DNA from 4 places in the Pseudoxanthomonas sp. 22568 genome. Region 3 is predicted to be linked to each of the others. Evidence: riboswitches for the same ligand, from Rfam matches in the RefSeq annotation. Region 3 holds a riboswitch; each other region holds the start of a gene.
The links. Region 3 has a riboswitch for cobalamin ahead of btuB (TonB-dependent vitamin B12 receptor). Riboswitches for the same ligand answer to the same signal wherever they lie in the genome.
Positions count from the first base shown of each region.

Region 1: linked by a shared signal. The riboswitch ahead of metE (5-methyltetrahydropteroyltriglutamate--homocysteine S-methyltransferase) and the one ahead of btuB (TonB-dependent vitamin B12 receptor) in region 3 are both predicted to bind cobalamin.
Region 2: linked by a shared signal. The riboswitch ahead of btuB (TonB-dependent vitamin B12 receptor) and the one ahead of btuB (TonB-dependent vitamin B12 receptor) in region 3 are both predicted to bind cobalamin.
Region 4: linked by a shared signal. The riboswitch ahead of ACTJI2_RS15660 (ribonucleoside-diphosphate reductase subunit alpha) and the one ahead of btuB (TonB-dependent vitamin B12 receptor) in region 3 are both predicted to bind cobalamin.

Region 1 is NZ_JBQENC010000013.1:43,144-48,448, reverse strand. It holds gene purU (formyltetrahydrofolate deformylase) at 1-263, opposite strand, end outside; gene ACTJI2_RS15685 (MarR family winged helix-turn-helix transcriptional regulator) at 343-870, opposite strand; gene ACTJI2_RS15680 (alpha/beta hydrolase) at 940-2,484, shown strand; cobalamin riboswitch at 2,481-2,722, shown strand; gene metE (5-methyltetrahydropteroyltriglutamate--homocysteine S-methyltransferase) at 2,931-5,210, shown strand; gene ACTJI2_RS15670 (acyl-CoA thioesterase) at 5,282-5,305, opposite strand, start outside.
Region 2 is NZ_JBQENC010000005.1:10,425-15,729, forward strand. It holds gene ACTJI2_RS07560 (TfoX/Sxy family protein) at 1-180, shown strand, start outside; gene cobS (adenosylcobinamide-GDP ribazoletransferase) at 187-933, opposite strand; gene ACTJI2_RS07570 (histidine phosphatase family protein) at 930-1,526, opposite strand; gene cobT (nicotinate-nucleotide--dimethylbenzimidazole phosphoribosyltransferase) at 1,523-2,587, opposite strand; cobalamin riboswitch at 2,756-2,995, shown strand; gene btuB (TonB-dependent vitamin B12 receptor) at 3,122-4,957, shown strand; gene dinB (DNA polymerase IV) at 5,264-5,305, opposite strand, start outside.
Region 3 is NZ_JBQENC010000003.1:5,828-11,132, reverse strand. It holds gene ACTJI2_RS04340 (hypothetical protein) at 1-24, opposite strand, end outside; gene ACTJI2_RS04335 (hypothetical protein) at 135-707, opposite strand; gene btuB (TonB-dependent vitamin B12 receptor) at 720-2,579, opposite strand; cobalamin riboswitch at 2,691-2,926, opposite strand; gene ACTJI2_RS04325 (OmpH family outer membrane protein) at 2,989-3,615, opposite strand; gene ACTJI2_RS04320 (SapC family protein) at 3,658-4,413, opposite strand; gene ACTJI2_RS04315 (hypothetical protein) at 4,463-4,786, opposite strand; gene ACTJI2_RS04310 (putative porin) at 4,852-5,305, opposite strand, start outside.
Region 4 is NZ_JBQENC010000013.1:35,768-41,072, reverse strand. It holds gene ACTJI2_RS15660 (ribonucleoside-diphosphate reductase subunit alpha) at 1-2,307, opposite strand, end outside; cobalamin riboswitch at 2,577-2,783, opposite strand; gene ACTJI2_RS15655 (hypothetical protein) at 2,872-3,546, opposite strand; gene tatC (twin-arginine translocase subunit TatC) at 3,706-4,482, opposite strand; gene tatB (Sec-independent protein translocase protein TatB) at 4,463-4,855, opposite strand; gene tatA (Sec-independent protein translocase subunit TatA) at 4,877-5,107, opposite strand; gene ACTJI2_RS15635 (lipid-binding SYLF domain-containing protein) at 5,202-5,305, opposite strand, start outside.

The DNA.
Region 1 (5,305 bases), on a different contig from region 3:
CGCGCCTTGCGGCGCGCATCGTGGATTCGCCATTCCATGCCGAACGCTTCGGCCAGCGTCTCGAAGCGCGCTTCCAGCGCCGGCAGGGTCGCCGCGGACGGCACGTCGAAATGCACGCGCAGGAAGAAGCGCCCGGATTCCTCGTCGCCGAACTGCTGCGCGTCGATGATGTTGCAGTCCGACTCGAACAGCAGCCCGGTGACCCGGTAGACGATGCCGGTGCGATCGGGACAGGACAGGGTCAGGATGTGATCGTGGCGCATGGAGCCGGGGCACGGGTGGGCGGGCCAGTGTAGGCCGCGCGCGGTGTCGCCGCACCGCGCGGACCCGGCGCGGTCCGCCTCAGTCCGCCGCCATGCCCTGGCCCAGCTTGCGCAGCAGTCCCGCCAGTGTCGCCCGTTCGCCGGCGTCCAGTCCGGCCACGGCCAGGCGCGCCTGTTCGAAACGCAGCGCGATGGCGCGCTCCGCCAGCTTGACGCCCTTGGCGGTCAGCACCGCGAACAGGGAACGGCCGTCGCGCGGATCCGCCTCGCGCCGAAGCAGGCCGCGCCGCTGCAGGCGGTTGAGGCAGGCGGTCATCGCGCCGGAGGTCAGCAGCACCGAACGGCGAAGGTCGGTCGGCGACAGCCGGTAGGGCGCGCCGGAGCGGCGCAGCGTCGCCAGCAGGTCCAGTTCCGTGTAGCTCAGTTCCAGCGCCTTCAGGCATTCGTCGGCCTGTGCCTCCAGCAGGCGGCCCAGATGCAGGACGCGGCCCGCCACCGCCATCGCGGACGCATCCAGATCGGGCCGTTCGCGGCGCCAGTCCGCCAGCAGCTGGTCGATCAGGTCGGGAGCGGGGGAGGGCGGGGAATCGGTCGGTGGGGTCGTCATGAAAAATATCTTGACATAAAGATATCTGTGGAGCGAGGCTACGCCCACCCCATCGTCGGGAATCCGCCCATGAAGCGCAGGCTCTGGTTGTCGGCTGTCGTGATGATGCTTGGTTCCATCGCTTCCGGCGCCTTCGCGCAGGCGCGCCGCGCCGGCGACATCGTGGTCACCGCGGCGACGGTCCGCGCCGCGGATGGTACGACGGTGCCCTACGAAATCGGCACGCTGTACGTGCCGGAAAACCGCCGTGCCACCGGCAGCCGCCTGATCGGGGTGGGCTTCGCCCGCATCCGCGCACGCGTGCCCACCGGTGCGCCGCCCGTCTTCTGGCTACCCGGTGGCCCGGGCCTGGCGGTGCTGGAGGCATTCGACGGCGATACCGAGACCGCGCGCAATCGGCTCGGATCCTGGCTGACCTATCGGGACACCGCGGATCTGGTCATCATCGAACAGCGCGGTTACAGCGAGCGCGGTGAAAAACTGACCGCGATGTCGCCGGCGTGGCCGCGCGACCGCGAATACACCGCGCGGGATGACATCGACGACGCGCTTCGTCGCGCCGCCTCGGCCATCGCCGCGCATCCGGACAAGGATCTGGCGGGCTACACCATCGACGCCTGCGCCGACGACGTCGACGATCTGCGTCGCGCGCTGGGCTACCCGCGCATCAGCCTGTTCGGCGGCAGCTTTGGATCGCAATGGAGCTTCGCGGTGATGCGCTCGCATCCGGACATCGTCGCGCGCGCCGTGCTGTCGTCGGTGGAGCCGCTGGATTTCGGCTACGACATGCCATCGCCGCTGCTGGCGACGATGCAGCGCATCGCCTTCGATGCCGATCGGGATCCCGGCCTGGCGCCGTATCTGCCGACGGGCGGACTGATGGCCGCCATCGACGCGCTGCGCGAACGCTTCGCGCGGCAGCCGATCACGGTCGATCCGCAGGATGGCGGTGGACCGGTGGTGATCGGGTTGGCCGACCTGCAGGCTTCGCTGCTGGCCGAGGCCAGCGTGCCGCACACCTGGCCCGCGTTCGTGCTGTCGCTGTACCACGGCCGCTACACGGACTGGGCCCGCGAAGTGGCCAAGGGCCGGCAGGCGCAGGAATACAAGCTGATTGGACCGCTGATCGACACCAGCCTGGGCATCACGCCGTCTCACGAGTTCCGTCTGCGCCACGATCCGGCCAGCGCCTATCTCGGCGAGGGCGGCTTCGCGCCCTATCTGGCGGCCGCGTCGACATGGCCGACACCGGATCTGGGCGACGACTACCGCCAGCTGCGGCCGATCGATACGCCGGTGCTGCTGGTGCACGGCGACTGGGATACCTCCACGCCCATCGACAACGCGCTGGCGCAACTGCCCTACCTGCGCAATGGCCACGCCATCGTGATCCATCGCGGTGGTCACGACGGCACGTTCTATCAGCTGCGCAACGAGCCGGCGGCCCGGGAAGCGGTCCACCGTTTCCTGCGCACGGGAGAGCTTCGCGATCTGCCGACGGAAGTGACCCTGTCTTCCCCGACCTTCACCGTGCCGGCTTTTGCCGCGCCCGCCAAGGTGGCGGGCCGTATCCCGCGAGGAAGGCCGCTTGACGCAGCGGTCGCATCGCCGTAACGTGCCCGGGCCAGGGTTTCCATCTCTTCATGCGAATGAAGAGATGGAATTAATAGGGAAGCCGGTGCGGGCCGAAAAGCCCCATTCCGGCGCTGCCCCGCAGCGGTATTTGGAAACGACCCCCGTCATCGGCACTGGCCCCCAAGGGCCGGGAAGCGGCGGACAGTAGGCCGGCCCCGATCCCCGGATCGGGCCGACGTCCATGAGCCCGAAGACCTGCCTTGGCCGGAAGACCCGAAGTCTTCCGCATGACCTGGAACTTCCGAGGGGAGGTGCCCGGAACTGCCGCGGACGCGTCGCGTCCGCGCGCAAGTCCGTGCGCCTCCCTTCGCCGTTCCGGTTCGCCCGAGGGGGCGAAGGTCGCTGGCGTTGTCCGCCATCGCCATCGGCGATGAAGGCGGCGCGGTCCTTCGTTCCTCATCCGACCACGAATGAGGACATGCATCATGACGACTGTTGGCAATCTCGGTTTCCCGCGCATCGGCGTGCGCCGGGAACTCAAGCGGGCACTGGAAGCCCATTGGCGCGGCGACGCCACCGGCGAAGAACTGCACGCCGCCGCGCGCCGGCTTCGCCTCCGCCATTGGCACATGCAGGTAGACGCGGGCGTCGATGTCGTGCCGTGCAACGACTTTTCGCTGTACGACCACGTGCTCGACACCGCCTTCCTGTTCGACGCCATCCCCGAACCCTATCGCGCGCTGGCGGACGTGGATCCGCTGGCGGCCTATTTCGCCCTCGCGCGGGGGCGGCAACAGGACGGCGTGGACCTGCGCGCGCTGGAAATGACCAAGTGGTTCGACACCAACTACCACTACCTGGTGCCGGAACTGCATCGCGAGCAAACGTTCCGCCTGCGTGGCGACAAGCCGTTGAGCGAGTTCAACGAGGCCCATGCGGCCGGTTTCAATGCGCGGCCGGTGCTGCTGGGACCGGTGAGCTTCCTGCGCCTGTCCAAGGCAAGCGATGGCGGCGATCCGCTGGCGCTGCTCGAACGCCTGCTGCCACCCTACGCGGAACTGCTGTCGCGGCTGGCCGCCGCCGGCGCCGAATGGGTGCAGATCGATGAGCCTTGCCTGGTGCTGGACGCCGACCCGGCGTTGCAACAGGCCTACCGGCACGCCTACACCGCCCTGGCGCAAGCGACGCGCCCGAAGCTGCTGCTGACCACCTATTTCGGCGACCTGGGCGCGAACCTGCCGCTGGTGGCGGCCCTGCCGGTCGATGGCCTGCATGTGGACCTGATGCGCGGGCTGGACCAACTCGACGCCGTGCTGAAAGCCATGCCGGAGGGGCGGACGCTGTCGCTCGGGCTGATCGACGGCCGCAACATCTGGCGCGCCAACCTCGACAACGCGTTGGTGCTCGCGCGCTACGCGCAGGGCCATGTCGGTGCCGACCGGCTGTGGCTGGCGCCTTCCTGCTCCCTGCTGCACGTGCCGGTGGACGCGGAAGGCGAAACCGGGCTGGATGCCGAACTGCGTGGCTGGCTGGCGTTCGCGCGGCAGAAGCTGGAGGAACTGCGCCTGCTGGCGACCGCCCTGGACGATGCGCCCGCGGCCGGGCCGGCGCTGGCCATCGCCCGCGAGCGCCACGAAAGCCGTCGCCGTTCCGCGCGCGTGCACCGGAAAGAGGTGGCCGAGCGCCTGGCCGCGCTGACGCCCGCGGCCGCCCATCGTTCCTCGCCCTATCCCACGCGCCGCGCGCGCCAGCAGGCCGGCCTGCGCCTGCCACCCTATCCGACCACGACCATCGGTTCCTTTCCGCAGACGCCGGAAGTACGCCAGGCCCGTGCGCTCAACCGCGCCGGGAAACTGCCCGATGCGGAATACGACGCCTTCCTGGCGACCGAGATCGCGCGCTGCGTGCGCGTGCAGGAGGAACTCGGCATCGACGTGCTGGTGCACGGCGAGTTCGAGCGCAACGACATGGTCGAGTACTTCGGCGAGCAGCTCGACGGATTCGCCTTCACCCGCAACGGCTGGGTCCAGAGCTACGGCTCCCGCTGCGTGAAGCCGCCGATCATCTTCGGCGATGTGGTGCGGCCGGCGCCGATGACGGTGCGCTGGTCGCGGCACGCGCAATCACTCACATCCCGGCCGATGAAGGGCATGCTGACCGGACCGGTGACGGTGCTGCAGTGGTCCTTCGTCCGCGACGATCAGCCGCGCGCGCGGACCTGCCGGCAGATCGCGCTGGCGTTGCGCGACGAGGTCCGCGACCTGGAAGCCGCCGGCATCGGCGTAATCCAGATCGACGAACCAGCCTTGCGCGAAGGCCTGCCGCTGCGCAGGGCCGAATGGTCACGCTACCTCGATTGGGCGGTGGAATGTTTCCGCATCACCGCCGCGGTGGCGACCGACGAAACCCAGATCCACACCCACATGTGCTACTCCGAGTTCAACGACATCATCGAAGCCGTGGCGGCGATGGACGCCGACGTGATCTCCATCGAAACCTCGCGCTCGCGGATGGAACTGCTGGACGCATTCGTGAAGTTCCGCTACCCGAACCAGATCGGGCCGGGCGTGTACGACATCCATTCGCCGCGGGTTCCGGACAGCGGCGAGATGCACGCCCTGCTGGACAAGGCGCGGGAGGTACTGGCACCGGAGCAGATCTGGGTCAATCCGGACTGCGGGCTGAAGACGCGTGGCTGGCCGGAGACCCGCGCGGCGCTGGAGGCGATGGTGGAGGCGGCGAAGAGGATGCGGGCCGCGGCGTGATGCGGCCGGGCCGTGGCGCGCGCAGCCTCGTGCGCGCCACGGCATCCGCGGTCAGCGGAGGGGGACGGACCTCAGCCCTGCACGACCGGTGGCGG
Region 2 (5,305 bases), on a different contig from region 3:
GAGGAACGCCGCAGCGAACTGCTGGTGGCCTACGACGCCGCCGCCGCGCTGCTGCCGCCACCCCGTGGCCGTCCGGCAGCCGCGCCGGTGACCACCACCACCCATGGGCAGGAAGATGAAGGCAGCGCGCCTTCGATGAACCTGTTCGACTCGCCGGGCGGCGGCGAACAGGACGACTGATCCGCCTCAGGACAGGCGCCACGCCGCCGGCGCGAGCGCCAGCGCCAACAGCAGCAGCGTTTCCAGCACCTCGGTGCTGGCGCCGAGGCAGTCGCCGGAGATGCCGCCGAGGCGGCGCTTCCAGTACCACGCGGTCAACGGTGCCAGCAGCAGGCACACCAGCAACGGCGGCGCCAGCCACAGGCTGATCGCCGCCAGCGCCACGCCCCACGCCCAATCCCAGTACGCGCCTTCGTTGCGGTACCAGGCGAAGCGCTCGGCCATGCCCGCATGCAGCGGCGGCAACCAGCGGCTCCACAACAGCGTGGTGGCCCAGCGCGCCCACGCAGGTACCAGCAGCACGCCCCACAGCCACGCGCCATCGGCCAGTTCGGCCAGCAGCACGAACTTGGCCAGCACCTGCATGACCACGGTGACCACGCCGAACACGCCCATGTGCGGATCCTTCAGCACTTCCAGGAAGCGCTGCGGATCGCGATGCGCGGCACCGAAGGCGTCGGCCACGTCGCCCAGCCCGTCCAGGTGCAATGCGCCGGTCACCCACACCCAGGCCAGCAAGGCCAGCAGGCCGGCCAGCCACGGGCGCGCGTCCAGCGCCCACAGCGGCAGCGCCACCAACGCGCCGATCAGCACGCCCACCAGCGGGAAATACACCGCCGTGCGGCTCAGTTCTTCCTCGCGGAAGTCGCGCAGTTGCGGCGTGGGCAGGCGGGTCAGGAACTGCACCGCCAGGATCAGCTTGCGCATGCTCATGCCTGCCGCACCTCGATCAGTTCGCCCCACAGCTGATCCCGGTCATCGATCTGCACGCGCAGGCGCAGGCGGGTGCCGTAATCGATGCGCACCGCCCACAGCGACGCCAGCGGCAGGCCGCAGGCCAGCGCCAGCGCCAGTCGCAACGGGCCGGCATGGCTGACCACCAGCGCGGGCGAGGTGTCTTCGCGTCGCGCCAGCGCGCGCAGGCCGCGACCGACGCGTGCTTCGAAGCCGGCCCAGGGTTCGGCGTTGGGCGGCGGATGCGCGCCGGGATCCCGGTAGAAATCCTGCAAGGCGCGCTGCGAGTGCGGGTCTGCCGCAAGGGTGTCGCGATGGCGACCGTCCCAGTCGCCGAAATCCCACTCCGCCCAGTCATCGGCGATGTCCACCGGCAACGCCTGCGCGGCGGCCAGCGCCTGCGCGGTATGCAGCGCGCGCTGGCGTGGCGAACTGATCACCCGTGACCAGGCAATGCCCGTGCAACCGCCGCAGACCGCGTCGGCGGCGCCCGGCAGCAGCGGCGGATCGGTGCGGCCATCGAAATGACCGACGCGTCCGGTCGAGGCATGGCGCACCAGGTCGAGGATCATGGCGTCTCGTCGCGTCCGGAAACCGCGGCTTCGGCGAAGGTGGCCATACCGGCGTGCAGCGCGCAGGCCAGTCGCAGCAGCGGCACCGCCAGCGCGGCGCCGCTGCCTTCGCCCAGGCGCAGATCCAGTTGCAGCAGCGGGCGCGCTTCCAGCGCGGCCAGCACGCGCGCGTGGCCGCGCTCGGCGGACTGGTGCGAGAACAGCAGCCATGGCCGCGCCTGGGGTTGCAGGCGGACCGCCGCCAGTGCCGCGGCCGAGACGATGAAACCGTCCACCAGCACCGGTACGCCCCGCTGGGCGGCGGCGATCATCGCGCCGGCCATCGCGGCGATTTCCAATCCACCGACACGACGCAGCGCCTCGCGCGCGGGCTGCGGGTGCGCGGCGATGTGCGGACGGTGCAATGCGAGCGCGTCCGCGATCACCCGTTGCTTGTGCGCAATCCGATCGCCCTGCAATCCGGTACCCGCGCCGACCAGTTCCTCCAGCGGCAGATCCGCCAGCGCGCAGGCCAACGCGCTGGCCGCGGTGGTGTTGCCGATGCCCATTTCGCCGAACACGAACAGATCGGCGTCGCCGGCCGCTTCCACCGCGCGCCTGCCCGCCGCCAGCGCATGCGCGAGTTCATCCTCGTCCATCGCCGCTTCCACGCTGAAGTCGCGGGTGCCCAGGCAGGGCTTGTCGGCGTGTACGCCGGCGATGGGCTGGCTGCCGCGGGTGCCGGCATCCACCAGCCGTAGCGGCAGACCGAGTTCGCGCGCCAGCACCGAGATCGCGGCGCCGCCGTGGGCGAAGTTGTGCAGCATCTGCACCGTCACCTCGGACGGAAACGCCGACACGCCCTGGGCGACCACGCCGTGATCGCCGGCGAACACGATCACCGGCACCCGTGCCAGCGTGGGACGATCGGCGCGTTGCAGCGCCGCCAGTTCCACCGCCAGGGTCTCGATGCGGCCCAGCGAGCCCTGCGGCTTGGTCAGCTGATCCTGGCGCGCGCGCGCGCGTTCGGCGTGTTCGGGGGAAGGTTGCCGGCAATCGGCGAGGATCCAGTCGGAAGACACGAGGCGATTTCTTGCGGCGAGGGAACCGGGATTCTACGGGAGGCCTCGCGCCCATCCCCGTCCGCCCCGATGCATGCCTTGCCTTGCCCGCTTTCCATCGATGCGCGCTGCCGCCCGGGCGCGGCCCGCCCATCCACAGGATCGGCATCCGCCAGACCGGTATCTGGTAGGATCGCCGCGCTTTCTGGTGACCCGCGGACGATTCCGCCCCGGGTTGAAACGGGAAGCCGGTGAACCCGCGCACGCCATCCCGGCGCTGCGGGTGATTCCGGCGCTGCCCCCGCAACGGTAAGCGAGCCAGGACAGGGCATACGCCACTGTGCATCCGCACGGGAAGGCGCCCTGGCCGGCGATGGCGCCGCCATCGCGCTCGCAAGCCCGGAGACCGGCCCGAAAGACGACTGGTTGCGACGCGGCGGGCGTTGCGGCGGCGAGCGCCGTGCGTACGGCCGTTTCCGCTGTCTTCCCGTTCCCGCGTTGCCGCCTCCCCTCGTTATGCCGCGCGGGAGCGCGCGGCGCATGGAGCCGATTGCAATGCCACCTATCCGTACCCTGTCCCTGGCCGTCGCCCTGGCGCTGCCGGGCCTGGCGCTCGCCCAGGACGCCGCCACCGAACTGGACGAAGTCGTCGTCACCAGCACCCGCACCGCGATCGCGCTGGAAGACAGCCTGGCGCCGGCGCAGGTCATCGATCGCGCCGACATCGAGCGCAGCCAGGCGACCTCGCTGCAGGATCTGCTGCGCGGCCGCGCCGGCATCAACCTGACCAATGCTGGTGGCCCGGGCAAGCAGACCTCGCTGTTCCTGCGCGGCACCAACTCCAGCCACACCCTGGTGCTGATCGACGGCGTGCGGGTGAACTCGGCCGACTTCGCCGCCGCCGCCATCCCGGATCTGCCGCTGGCGCAGATCGATCGCATCGAGATTGTGCGCGGCCCGAACTCCAGCCTGTACGGCTCCGAGGCGATCGGCGGCGTGATCCAGATCTTCACCCGCCGCAACCAGGGCACCTACGCGCCGCACTTCCAGATTGGCGGCGGCAGCAATGGCCTGCGCCAGGCCAGCGCTGGCTTCGGCGGCGGCGGCGAGCGCGGCTGGTTCGGCGCGGACGCGGCCTACCAGCGCACCGATGGCATCAATGCCTGCCGCGGCTCGGTATCGCAGGGTCGCGGCTGCTACGCCGACGAACCTGACCGCGACGGCTACCGCAACGTCTCGGCCAGCCTGCGCGGCGGCTACAAGCTGACCGACACGCTGACCGCCGAGGCCAGCGCGCTGCGCGCCGAAGGCGCGAACCGGTACGACGGCTACTACAACTACACCGAGAACGTGCAGCAGGTGTTGAATGGCAAGGTCCGCTACGTGCCGACCGACCGCTTCGCCCTGACCGTCAACGTCGGCCGCAGCGACAACGAGACCGACAACTACCGTAACGAAGTCGATCACGACAGCACCCACAACACCCACCGCAACACCGCCAGCGCGCAGGCCGACATCGGCCTGGGCCAGGATCAGTTGCTGACCGTCGGCGCGGATTGGTACATCGACCATCTCGACAGCACCACCGACTACGCCGCCGACAGCCGCCGCAACACCGCCGGCTTCGTCGAGTACCAGGGCAAGTTCGGCGCCCACCAGTTGCAGGCCAGCGTGCGCAACGACGACAACGAGCAATTCGGCAACCACACCACCGGCAACCTCGGCTGGGGCATGAGCTTCGGGCGCGGCTTCAAGCTCAGCGCAACCTACGGCACCGGTTTCAAGGCGCCGACCTTCAGCGATCTGTACGACCCGTGGAGCGGCAACCGCGACCTGGAGCCGGAGAAGTCGAAGAGCCTCAATGTCGGCATCGCCCAGAACGGCGACGCCTGGCGCTGGGCGCTGGATCTGTACGAGACCCGCATCGATGATCTGATCACCTATGACGGCAGCAGTTTCGCGATGGTGCAGGTGGACGAGGCCCGCATCCGCGGCGCCGAGTTCACCGTCGACGTCACCCTGGCCGGCTGGGATCTCTCCGCCCAGCTCAGCCACACCGACCCGCGCAACCGCAGCGCCAGCAACAACGACAAGCTGCTGCCTCGCCGCGCGCGCAACACCGGTCGCATCGACGTGGATCGCGCGTTCGGCGACTTCCGCGTCGGCGCGACCGTCAATGGCGCGGGCTACCGCTACGACGAGCTGACCAACGCCACCCGCCTGGGCGGCTTCGCCACCGCCGACCTGCGGCTGGAATACGCGGTCACCCCGGAATGGACGTTGCTGGCCAAGGTCGACAACGTGTTCGACCGCGAATACGAAACCATCGCCTGGTACAACCAGCCCGGCCGCGAATACGGCCTGAGCCTGCGCTACCAGCCCAAGCGCTGATTGCGTGCATGAAAAAGCCCGGCAGACGCCGGGCTTTTTCTTTTTTGCCATCCCTCCCTTGTGGGAGCGACATAAGTCGCGATACCGGAAAGCCGGAAACTCCGGAAAAGCTCGCGACTCACGTCGCTCCCACAGGGAGACATCCGGGTTACAGAGATTTATCGAACAATCCTTGCTGCTCGACCGCGAATGCCGGGCGCCTTGTTGCCTTTCTCCCTTGTGGGAGCGACCTAGTCGCGATACCGGAAAGCCGGAAACTCCGGAAGAGCTCGCGACTCACGTCGCTCCCACAAGGAAAAATCCAGGTTACGAGGCGTCTTCGAACAGCCCGGGCTGCTCGACGACATC
Region 3 (5,305 bases):
GTGCTGGCCGCGGGTGGCGATCATCAGCAGCGCCAGGGCGATGCCGGTGAGGATCTGCGCACGTGTGGACGCCAGCGGCAACGCGGGTTCGGATACGACGGACAAGGGTTTTGCGGACATCGCGGTTCTCCTGATCAGGTGCCGAGGGAGGCGGGACGACGACGGGTGGCCAGCAACAGGCCGTGCACCAGTAGTGCGCTGGCCACGTAGGTCAGCGTGGTCCGCACGAACAGCGGTCCCCACTGCCAGATCCGCGCCAGGTACTGCGACCATTCCGGATTCGGGTAGCGCCCGCCCAGCCAGTAGAACGCGCCGTTGGAAATCAGGAACGACAGCGAGGCGCAGGCCAGCGCCACCAGCAGCGCGCCGCACAGCCCGCGCCAGTCCTGCGCCATCCGCGGCGCGTAGGCGCGCCCGCCGTACCAGAGCACCGCGTAGGCCGGCAACAGGAAGGCGTAGGCCGGTGTCACGCAGAAATCACTGACGCCGGCCAGTTCCACCGCGGCCCAGTCGATGCCCACCGCCAGCCCCAGCAAGCCCAGGAACGGCAGGTGTCCGCGCAGGTACAGGCCCCCCAGGAAGAAGATCGCCATCGACGCGTCCGGCAGATGCAGGACATCACCGAAGTGATGGTAGCGGGTGGCGATCATCAGGACCGCGAAGGTGGCGAGCAGGCCCGAATGGAAAGGCCGTGACAGTGGTTTCATCTTGCGCTCCGGTCAATGGGTGGCGGGCTGGTAACGGATGGTCAACAACCAGGTCCGTCCCGGCTGGTTGTAGAGCGCGGCGGTTTCGTAGCGCTTGTCGAACACGTTGGAGGCTGCCAGTTGCAACTGCCACGCCGGCGTCAGCGTGTAGCCCAGGCGCAGGTCGACCAGCCCGTACCCGCCCAGGCGGGTGGTGTTGGCGAGGTTGTCGTAACGCTCACCCACGCCTACCGCGCTGGCACCCACGCTGAACGCGCCGAAGCGGCGATCCGCATCGATGCGGGCGCTGCTTCGTGCCCGTCGCGGCAGCAGGTTGTCGCGGTTGGGATTGTCGCCATCGTTGCGCGGATCCAGCCGGGTCAGGCTGGCGCGCAGATCCCAGTCCGCCAGTCGCACCGCGCCTTCGGCCTCGATGCCGCGGATGCGCGCGCGATCGATGTTGTTGGGGCCGCCGGAGTCGCCCAGCGAAGCGTCGAACGCGATCATGTCGTCGATGCGCGTCTCGTAGGCATGCAGCGCCCATCGCGCGCGACCGTGATCGCCGCGCAGGCTCAACTCGACGCTGCGCGAGGTTTCCGGGCCGAGTTCCGGGTTGCCGTAGCCCGGGAAGTAGAGCTCGTTGAAGGTCGGAGCCTTGAAGCCGGTTCCGTAGCTGGCGCCCAGGCGCAGCTGTTCGGTGAAGTCCCAACCCCATTGCAGGCTGCCCGTGGTCTCGCCGCCGAACTGGCTGTCGTCGTCGCGGCGCAGGCTGGCCTGCAACGACTGCCGGCCGAACGCCTGCTGCCATTGGCCAAACACACCGCGATTGATCCGGCGATCACGCGCGTAGCGGGTGTTGCTGTCCACCTCGTCGCCGGACCAGTCGTAGCCCAGGCTCAACAGTCCCGCGCCGACACCGAGATCGGCCTGCAACGAGCCCAGCTTGCGGCGGGTGTCGAAGTGGGAGGAATACACGCCATCGAGGAAGTTCTCGCTCAGGTCCGCGCTGGCGCCGGCGCTGGCGGTGATGCGCATCCGATCGCTGGCCGCATAACGCACGAGCCCCCCGATCACCTGCTGGACCGTGTCGGCCTCGTTGTTGAGGCTGCCGTCGTATTCGTTGCGACCTTCGGCACGGAACAACCGCAGTTCCGCGTCCCAATGCTCGTCGAACCGATAGCCGCCCTGCGCGGTCAGCGAGGCGTTGCGATAGCCATCGCGATCCGGATCGAAGTTGCGCCGGCCACGATAGGCGTTGATGCCGTCGGTGTCCTGGTGCGCGGCCTGGATCGCATACCAGCCGCCCCGCTCGGCATCGCCGCTGCGCCCGCCGATGCCGGCGGAGGCGCGTCGGGTCCGTTCGCTGCCGACGCTCGCGCTGAAGTTGGGCTGGAACGAGCCCTGCGGCCGACGGGTGAAGATCTGGATCACGCCGCCCAGCGCCTCGGATCCGTACAGGCTGGAGAATGGTCCGCGCACGATTTCGATGCGCTCGATCTGCTCGACGGGAATGTCCTGCAGCGATGCGCCGCCACTGGTGGCCGACCCCAGCTTGATGCCGTCGACCAGCACCAGCACGTGATCGGATTCGGTGCCGCGCAGGAACAGCGACGTGGACTTGCCCGGACCGCCGTTGTTGGCCAGCGACAGGCCCGCGCGGCCAGTCAGCAGATCCGGCAGCGAGGCCGGCTGCAGGCGCTCGATCTCCTCGCGATCGATCACGGTGACCGCGGCCAGGGTCTGGTCCTGGGTCCGCGCGGTACGCGTCGCGGTGACGATCACGCCATCCAGATCGGTGGCCGGCGCTTCGGCGAAGGCCGGGGCGGTGAAGCAAAGGGAAGGCAACAACGAAACCGCCAGGATCTGGCGGTGGAACGACGACTGCGGATGCACTGACACACTCCTTGACCGCGCCTGCCCGCGCGGAAGCGATGGAAAAGGACAGGCGGAAAGAGAGTGCTATGGCGACCGGAAACGAGCCGGCCTCCATGACATCGCCCACCGCATGTCACGCCGCTCAAAGGCCGGTCTCCGGGCTCGCGAGTGAAGCCGGGAAAGATCCGTGCTTCCGGTCCGCGCCTTCCCATGCATCAAGCACAGTGGCTGTTGCGGTACCTTGTCTCGCCTACCGTTGCGGGGGCAGCTCCGGAATTGCCGATCGTGCGAACACGATCCGGCGCACCGGATTCCCGTTTCAACCACCGGCCAGGCCGGCGGTCACCTCAGGCGGCGCGAGTATAGCAGTTGATGGCAGTGTGGCCCCGGCGCCGTGGCGTGCGCCGGAGCGGCCGCGCGTCGCGGCTCAGCGCTTGCCCGGTGCGGGCGTCGCGGCGGGCGTGGCGGACTCGCGTTGCAGCGTGACCGGAATCGACTTGACCCGCGCATCCAGCGCCTTGACCACGTCGGCGGTCAGGTCGTGGCTCATGTTGCCGGCCAGCACCATGCCGCGATCCAGCAGCACGCCGCAGCCGTGGCGCTGGTAGGCCTCGGCGATGAGCGGCTGGGCGGCGGTGGAGATCCGTTCCAGCACCGATGCGCGGGTCGCCTCGATCTCGCGCGAGCGCTGGCTGGCGCGCTGCTGCACGGCCTGCGCTTCCTGCACCGCCTTGCTCTGCTCGGGGGTGAACTTGTCGGCGGAAATGTTGCCGCGCACGCCCACGCGGATCAGTTCCGCCTCAGCGCGGGTCTTGTCGCGTTCGATCTCGGCCTGGGCGTCGGTCACCAGTTTCTGCAACTGCACGCCCGCGTCCTTGCCGGCGACCGCGTTGGAGAACACCGCTTCGCGGCTGAGGTAGCAGACACCGGCGACGACCGGGCCTTCGAGCGAGGCCGTCGCGCCGCCAGCCGCCTGCGCGTAGGCGCCATTGGCCGCAGTGAGCGTCACGGCGAGAGTGAGGAAACGGAGTGTGTTGGAGGAATTCTTGCACATGGGAATGTTGTCGTCGTCCGGTTGACAGAAGTGGGGTTTCAATCAGGGGGCCAGCAGGTCGTTGAAGCGGCCCAGCGACGCCAGGTGGAAGTGCACCAGCGCCAGCCAGCCCTTGCGATGCCAATCGACGATCACCGCGTCCGGCAGCGCGGCGAATTTTTCGCCGTCGACCACCTGGAAGCCATCGACGCTGCTGCGGCGTCCATCCGCGAAGGCGATGTTGGCGCTGCGTTCGATCAGCAGCCCCTGCTCGGCCAGCGCGGCGGCGAAGGTACGGGTGGCCTGGTCCTCGCGGGTGAAGGTGTCGCAGAACTGCAGCGCCTGCCTGGTCAGCTCGCTCGGCTCGCCGTTCTCGAACAGCGGATTGCCCTCCTCGCCCGACGGGATCACCGCGTCGGAGCCGGCATCGATGGCCAGCACGTAGCCTTCCGGATCCCGGGTCTGCACGAACACGAACGGATAGCGGCGCACGTAGGCCGGCACGTACGCGCCGTCGGTCCAGGTGTCGCCGTTGACGAAGCGGTTGCGTCCGGCTTCCACGCCCAGCACCGCCAGCGGGGTGTTGTCCGGGCCGGCGAACACCAGCGGATAGCTGCGCGCGGCGGCGGCGAATTCGCCGATCACCACCGGTACGGAATTGCTGGCGGCGGCGAAGCCGACGCCGGTCGGGCGCACCCGCCACTGGGCGTGTTCGACCGAGGACAGTACGCGCGGCTCGCGATAGAACAGCGGCCAGGGATTGGCGGCGGCGGCGCCGTTGGATGCGACGGTGGCGGATTCGGGGTTCTGCGTGGTCATGGGATCTTCCATTCGTTTCTGTGATCGGGTTTGGAGGTGGATGCCTGCTTCAGCCGGGCGGCTCGAACCGGCCGCGCATGGCGTACAGGATCTGCTTGCCCTCGACGAAGGACTCGATGCATTCGCCGATGTCCTCCGGTGTCTGCCCAGATTGCCGCAAAACCATTTCAACCATATGCCGGCAGATGTCCGAATCGTGCTGCGCCCCCCAGACCTTGATCGGCAGGTAGAACCCCAGCGGCACCTTGCCGCGGGTGAGCAGGACGGGACCGTCCGCCACCAGTACGACCTCGGCGAACTTTTCGGTGAATTTTCTCAGCGAGATGAAGCCTTCTTTCACTTTTTCACTTCTTGGTTCGGGGGGACGATCCATGCCCTCCCCCATCAAGGCGGATGCCGACCGCTTCCGCGTCGCGGAAACGGCCGTGGCGTGCGGGGTCAGAACCCGGCATTGACCTCCAGCTGGAAGACGTCGATGGACAGCGGTGCGCCGCTGACTTCCTTGGCGGCCATCCAGCGGCCGGTCAACCAGACCTTGCGGTCGAAGGCGTAGGAGGCGCCCAGGTAGTAGCCCTTGGCGTTGGTGCCGCCGAGATGGAAATTGGAGTCGTTGAACCCGTCCGGCAGCGCGTCCGGGTCGATGCGCTTGTAGCCCAGCCAGGCGTTCCAGTCGCCGGCCTGGGCCAGGGCCAGGTCGCCGAAGGTGGCCTGGACCAGGTAGGCGGTGTCGCCGCTGTCCAGGTCGGCCACGGTGGGGGTGGCCCCGGCCGGGGTGGCCAGGTTGGTGACCAGCCCGCCGTGGGCGCGGGTCCACATCCGCTGCGGGTCATAGGCGGTGTTCTTGACCCCGTGGGCCTCCAGGCGCAGGCGGGTGCCGGCCAGGGCCGGGGTC
Region 4 (5,305 bases), on a different contig from region 3:
CTCCAGCGAACACGACACCGCTTCCACCGCCGTATAGGCCGGCTTCGGCGCCTCGCTGCCCACGCTGCTGACCGTGGTTTTGGCGATGCGGGTGGCCGGGCGCGAGCGCAGGTAGTACGTGGTCTTGATGCCCTGCTTCCACGCGTACATGTACATGGACGACAGCGCGCCGATGTTCGGGCTTTCCATGAACAGGTTGAGCGAGGCCGACTGATCGATGTAGGCGCCGCGCTCGGCGGCCATGTCGATCAGCGAGCGCATCGGCAGTTCCCAGGCGGTGCGGTAGATCTGGCGCAGCGGCTCGGGAATCTGCGCGATGCCCTGGATCGAACCCTCGGCCAGTTTGATCGCATCGCGCATCTCCGGCGTCCACAGGCCCAGCTGCTTCAGTTCGGCCACCAGATAGCGGTTGACCTGCAGGAAGTCGCCGGACAGTGTCTCGCGCTTGAACAGGTTGGAGATCTGCGGCTCCACGCATTCGTAGCAGCCGGCGATCGAGGCGATCGTCGCGGTCGGGGCGATGGCGATCAGCAGCGAGTTGCGCAGGCCGTGCTCGCGGATGCGCGCGCGCAGCGCGTCCCAGCGCGCGCCGTCCTGCGGCGCCACGTTCCAGGCGTCGAACTGCAGTTCTCCGGAGGCCGCGCGGGTATCGGCGAAGGACGGATGGCGGCCACGTTCCTCGGCCAGCTCGCACGAGGTTTCCAGCGCGTGAAAGTAGATGGTCTCGGCGATCTTCTGCGACAGCGCACGCGCCTCGGCGCTGTCGAACGCCAACCGCTTGCGGAAGAACACGTCCTGCAGGCCCATGCAGCCCAGGCCGACCGGGCGCCAGCGCAGGTTGCCGCGGCGCGCCGATTCGATCGGGTAGAAGTTCAGATCAATCACCCGATCCAGCTGGCGCACCGCCAGCCGCACGGTTTCGGCCAGGCGTTCGAAATCGAAGTCGCCGTACTCGTCGAAATGGCGGGCGAGGTTGATCGAGCCCAGGTTGCAGACCGCGGTTTCCTCGGCCGAGGTGATCTCCAGGATCTCGGTGCACAGGTTGGACAGGTGGATGACGTTGTTCGCGCGCAGGGTCTGGTTGCTGGCGCGGTTGCACTTGTCCTTGAAGGTCATCCAGCCGTTGCCGGTCTCGGCCAGCGTGCGCATCATCCGCGCATACAGCTTGCGCGCCGGCACCGCCTTGGCGGCCTTGCCCTGGGTCTCGGCCTGCAGGTAGGCCTGCTCGAACGCCTCGCCGTACAGATCGGTCAGCTCCGGCACCACGCGCGGATCGAACAGCGACCATTCCTGGTCGGCCTCCACCCGCTTCATGAACAGATCCGGCACCCAGTTGGCCAGGTTGAGGTTGTGGGTACGGCGCGATTCGTCGCCGGTGTTGTCGCGCAGTTCCAGGAAATCCTCGACGTCGGCGTGCCAGGTTTCCAGGTACACGCAGGCCGCGCCCTTGCGCTTGCCGCCCTGGTTGACCGCCGCGACCGAGGAGTCCAGCGTCTTCAGCCACGGCACGATGCCGTTGGAATGGCCGTTGGTCGACTTGATCAGCGAACCGCGCGAACGCACCCGCGTGTAGCTGACGCCGATGCCGCCGCTGAACTTGGACAGCTGGGCGATATCGCCGTACTTCTGGTAGATCGATTCCAGCGAATCCTGCGGCGAATCCAGCAGGAAGCACGAGGACAGCTGTTCGTGGGTGGTGCCGGAGTTGAACAGGGTCGGCGAGCTGGGCAGGTAGTCCAGGTTGCCCATCCGGCGGTACAGCGCCAGCGCTTCGGACACGTCCTCGCTGAGCGCGCAGGCGATGCGCAGGAAGAACTGCTGCGGGGTCTCGATGACCTTGCGGGTGTGCGGATGGCGCAGCAGGTAGCGGTCGTACAGGGTGCGCAGGCCGAAGTAATCGAAATGCAGATCCAGCGAGGCGTCCAGCGCGTCGTTGAGCTTGCGCGCGTTGGTCTGCACGAAGTTCAGCAGGCGATCGTTGATGAGTCCCACCTCGTGGCCGCGCGTCACCGACTGCGAGAACGCCTGGATTTCCTGCCCGGTCACTTCCTTGGCGATGTAGCTGGCCAGCAGGCGCGCGGCCAGCCGGCTGTATTCGGGTTCCTCGGCGGTCAGCAGCGCGGCGGTGCGGATGGACAGTTCGTCCAGTTCGCGCGTGCTGGCGCCGTCGTACAGGCCGGAGATGGTGCGGGTGGCCACGCGCATCGGATCGATGGCGTGCAGGCCCTCGCAGCTGCGCTGCACCGCGCGGACGATCTTGTTCAGATCCACCGGCTCGCGGCTGCCGTTGCGCTTGGTCACGCTCATCGCGGTGGCGGTGGGCGGCGAGGTCAACAGGAATGCGTCCTTCTGGGACGGGGAGACGTCGGTTTCGGCGACGGCGGTATCGGTCGGGGTCACGGGGCTTCCTCCATGCGTGATGCACGCGGCGACCTGTCCCTCGCAGGCAGCGGAAGGCCGGATGAAGCATCAGGGTGGGGAAGCGGCGTCGCAGGGACCGCGACCGTGGAACGGATGGCCGGCCTGCTTCACCAGCCATCTCCCCCCGGAGATTCCGCGGCCGGCACCGCGCGGTGTGCAACGCGCGGCTGTCGGCAGGTCTTCGGACTCGTGGACGCGGAAGCCTTGCTTCCTCCTAGCCCGTCGCTTCCCAAGGCGAGGCGCCTCAGTGCCAATGACGGGTTCGTTTCCACCTACCGCTGCGGGGCAGCGCCGGCATTCGACCGGCTTCCCTTTTCATCCCCCGGCTTGCGGCCGGAGGAACCGACGGCCACAAGATAGTGGGGGCATATGGGAGCGTCAACACCAAATATGGTGCCGACGCTGTTGTGAAACCCGACACCTTGCAGTGGCGGGCGTTCCACGCGATGACTACTTCACGAAGCGGATCGCCGCCAGCGCTTCGTGCAGGCGCGCCTGCGCGACGGCCCCGTCGAACGGCGGCGTGCGCGGCGGGTCGTAGACCTCCGGACGGGTGCCGACCACCAGCAGGTCGATGGCGTAGCAGCGTTGCTGGCGCACCGCGCGGTAGGCGTCCACGGTCAGGTAGTGGCTCATCGCCGCGTCGCTGGCGCGGAAATGCCGGAACGGCTGGCCATCGATGCGGACTTCGTCGCGCGGCGTGGGCAGCGCCGAATCGGAAACCTCCAGGCAGCGGGCCACGCTGTCCGCGTCATCGCTGACGCCCACGCGAAGCTCCGCCGCCGTCACCTCGTTGGAGCCGTCCAGCACCAGCGCGGCCACCGCCTTGCCGCGGCTGTCGGTCTGGGCGAACGCCTTCCAGTCATCGATAGCCAGATAGCTGCGGCGGAAGTCGCGGCGCAGGGTGAAACCCGGCCATGGCAGGATCGCCACGCCCAGCGCTTCGTCCACGAACTGCGCCTGCAAGGCGATGCGCGAGGCCTGCGCATCGGACACCGGCGGCGGAGCCGGTGCGGTCGCGACCGCTCGCGTGGCGGACGTGGCGTTGGCGGTATCGACGGGATGTTCCGATTGGCAGGCCGACAACAGGCTCAGCAGACAGACCGCACCCAGGCGTTGATTCATCGATCTTCCTTTCTCGTTTGCGTCAGCGCGGGCGAGTCTGGCAAAGCGAGGATGAACGTACCCAAGGCACCGCCGCGAACGGTTCAGGCTCGCGACTTCAGCAATGTGGAGAGCAATTAACGCCGGCCAATCACCCGGCGCGATCAGCGCGAATGCGGATCACGCATCGCGCGGCGTACGCGAATCGTCGCTGTCGGGTTTCGGCGCAACCCATTGCGCGGCCAGGATGCCGGCTTCGTACAGCAGGCACATCGGAATCGCCAGCATCAGCTGGGAGACCACGTCCGGCGGCGTGATCACCGCGGCCAGGATGAAGATGCCGACCACCGCGTAGCCACGCCCCTGGCGCAACTGCTGCGGCGTCACCCAGCCCATCACCGCCATGATCACCAGCGCCACCGGCAGCTCGAAGCTGACCCCGAAGGCCAGGAAGATCACCAGCACGAAATCGAGATACTTGCCCGGATCCGGCGCGATGGTGACGATGTCCGGAGTGAACATCATCAGTGCGTGGAAGACGCCCGGCAGCACCAGGAAGTAGGCGAACGCGCAGCCGGCGTAGAACAGCGTGATCGCCGAGACCAGCAGTGGCAGCGCCAGCCGCTTCTCGTGTTTGTAGAGACCCGGCGCGACGAAACCCCAGGCCTGGTACAGCAGCCACGGCGCGGTCGCGAACAGGGCGGCGAAGAACGCCAGCTTGATCGGCGCGAAGAAGCCGGAGGTCGGATCGTTGGCGATCATCTGCGCGGCCTGGCTTTTCGGCAACTGGCTCAGCATGGGCAGGGCCAGCTGGCTGTACAGCGTCTTCACGAACGGCAGCAGCGCCACCAGCACGATCACCACGCCCAGCAGCGCCCGCATCAACCGCGTGCGCAGCTCCAGCAGGTGGCCCATCAGGCTGCTTTCGGCCTGATCCTCAGGTGCGTCGTGGTTCATCGCTGGCGTCGTGGGGCGTGGTCGCGGCGTCGTCGGCCGGCGGGGCGGGTTCCGGTTCGGCGCCCGGGGCGGGGGCCGGCGTGCTTTCCACCGAGGCGCGCAGGTCCTCGAATTCGCGTTCGGTCTGCGCCGCGCCCTCGCGCACCTTGCGTTCGGTCTCGCGCAGCGCTTCTTCGGTGTCGCGCAGGCTGCGCTTGAGTTCCTCGGCCGCCAGCTCGCGCTCGAATTCGTCCTTCACCGAATGCCATTGCGCGCGCGCGCGGCGTACCCACAGGCCGGCGAAACGCGCCGCCTTGGGCAGCCGTTCCGGGCCCAGGACGACCAGCGCGACGATGGCAATGATCAGCAGTTCGCTGAAGCCGATATCGAACATGGCGGCAGGCCGGCCGCGCGGTCAGTTGGCGTCGCGGTCGCGCTCTTTCGACGCGCTGGATTCGGCGTTGCGGGACTGCGACTGATCGTCAAGCCGTTCGACCGGCTTGTCCTCGTCCTGCTGCATGCCCTTCTTGAAGCCCTTGACCGCTTCGCCCAGATCCTGGCCGACGTTGCGCAAGCGCTTGGTGCCGAAGATCAGCAGAACGACCACCAGAACGATGATCCAATGCCAGATGCTGAAACCGCCCATGGTCTTCTCGTGCGTTGAGTAATGAAATTCAGGCGATCAGCATAGCGCAGGCACGCCCGGAGATCCCGGGCGCGGTGCGATGTTTTCGCTTTTCCTAGGGCGTACTGTTGAGCGGTTCAGTACGGACTTCACCCTCGGCCACCGGCTGGAAACCGGACTGGGCGGGTGGGGTGGTCGGCGCCTGGCCCAGCGGGGCGG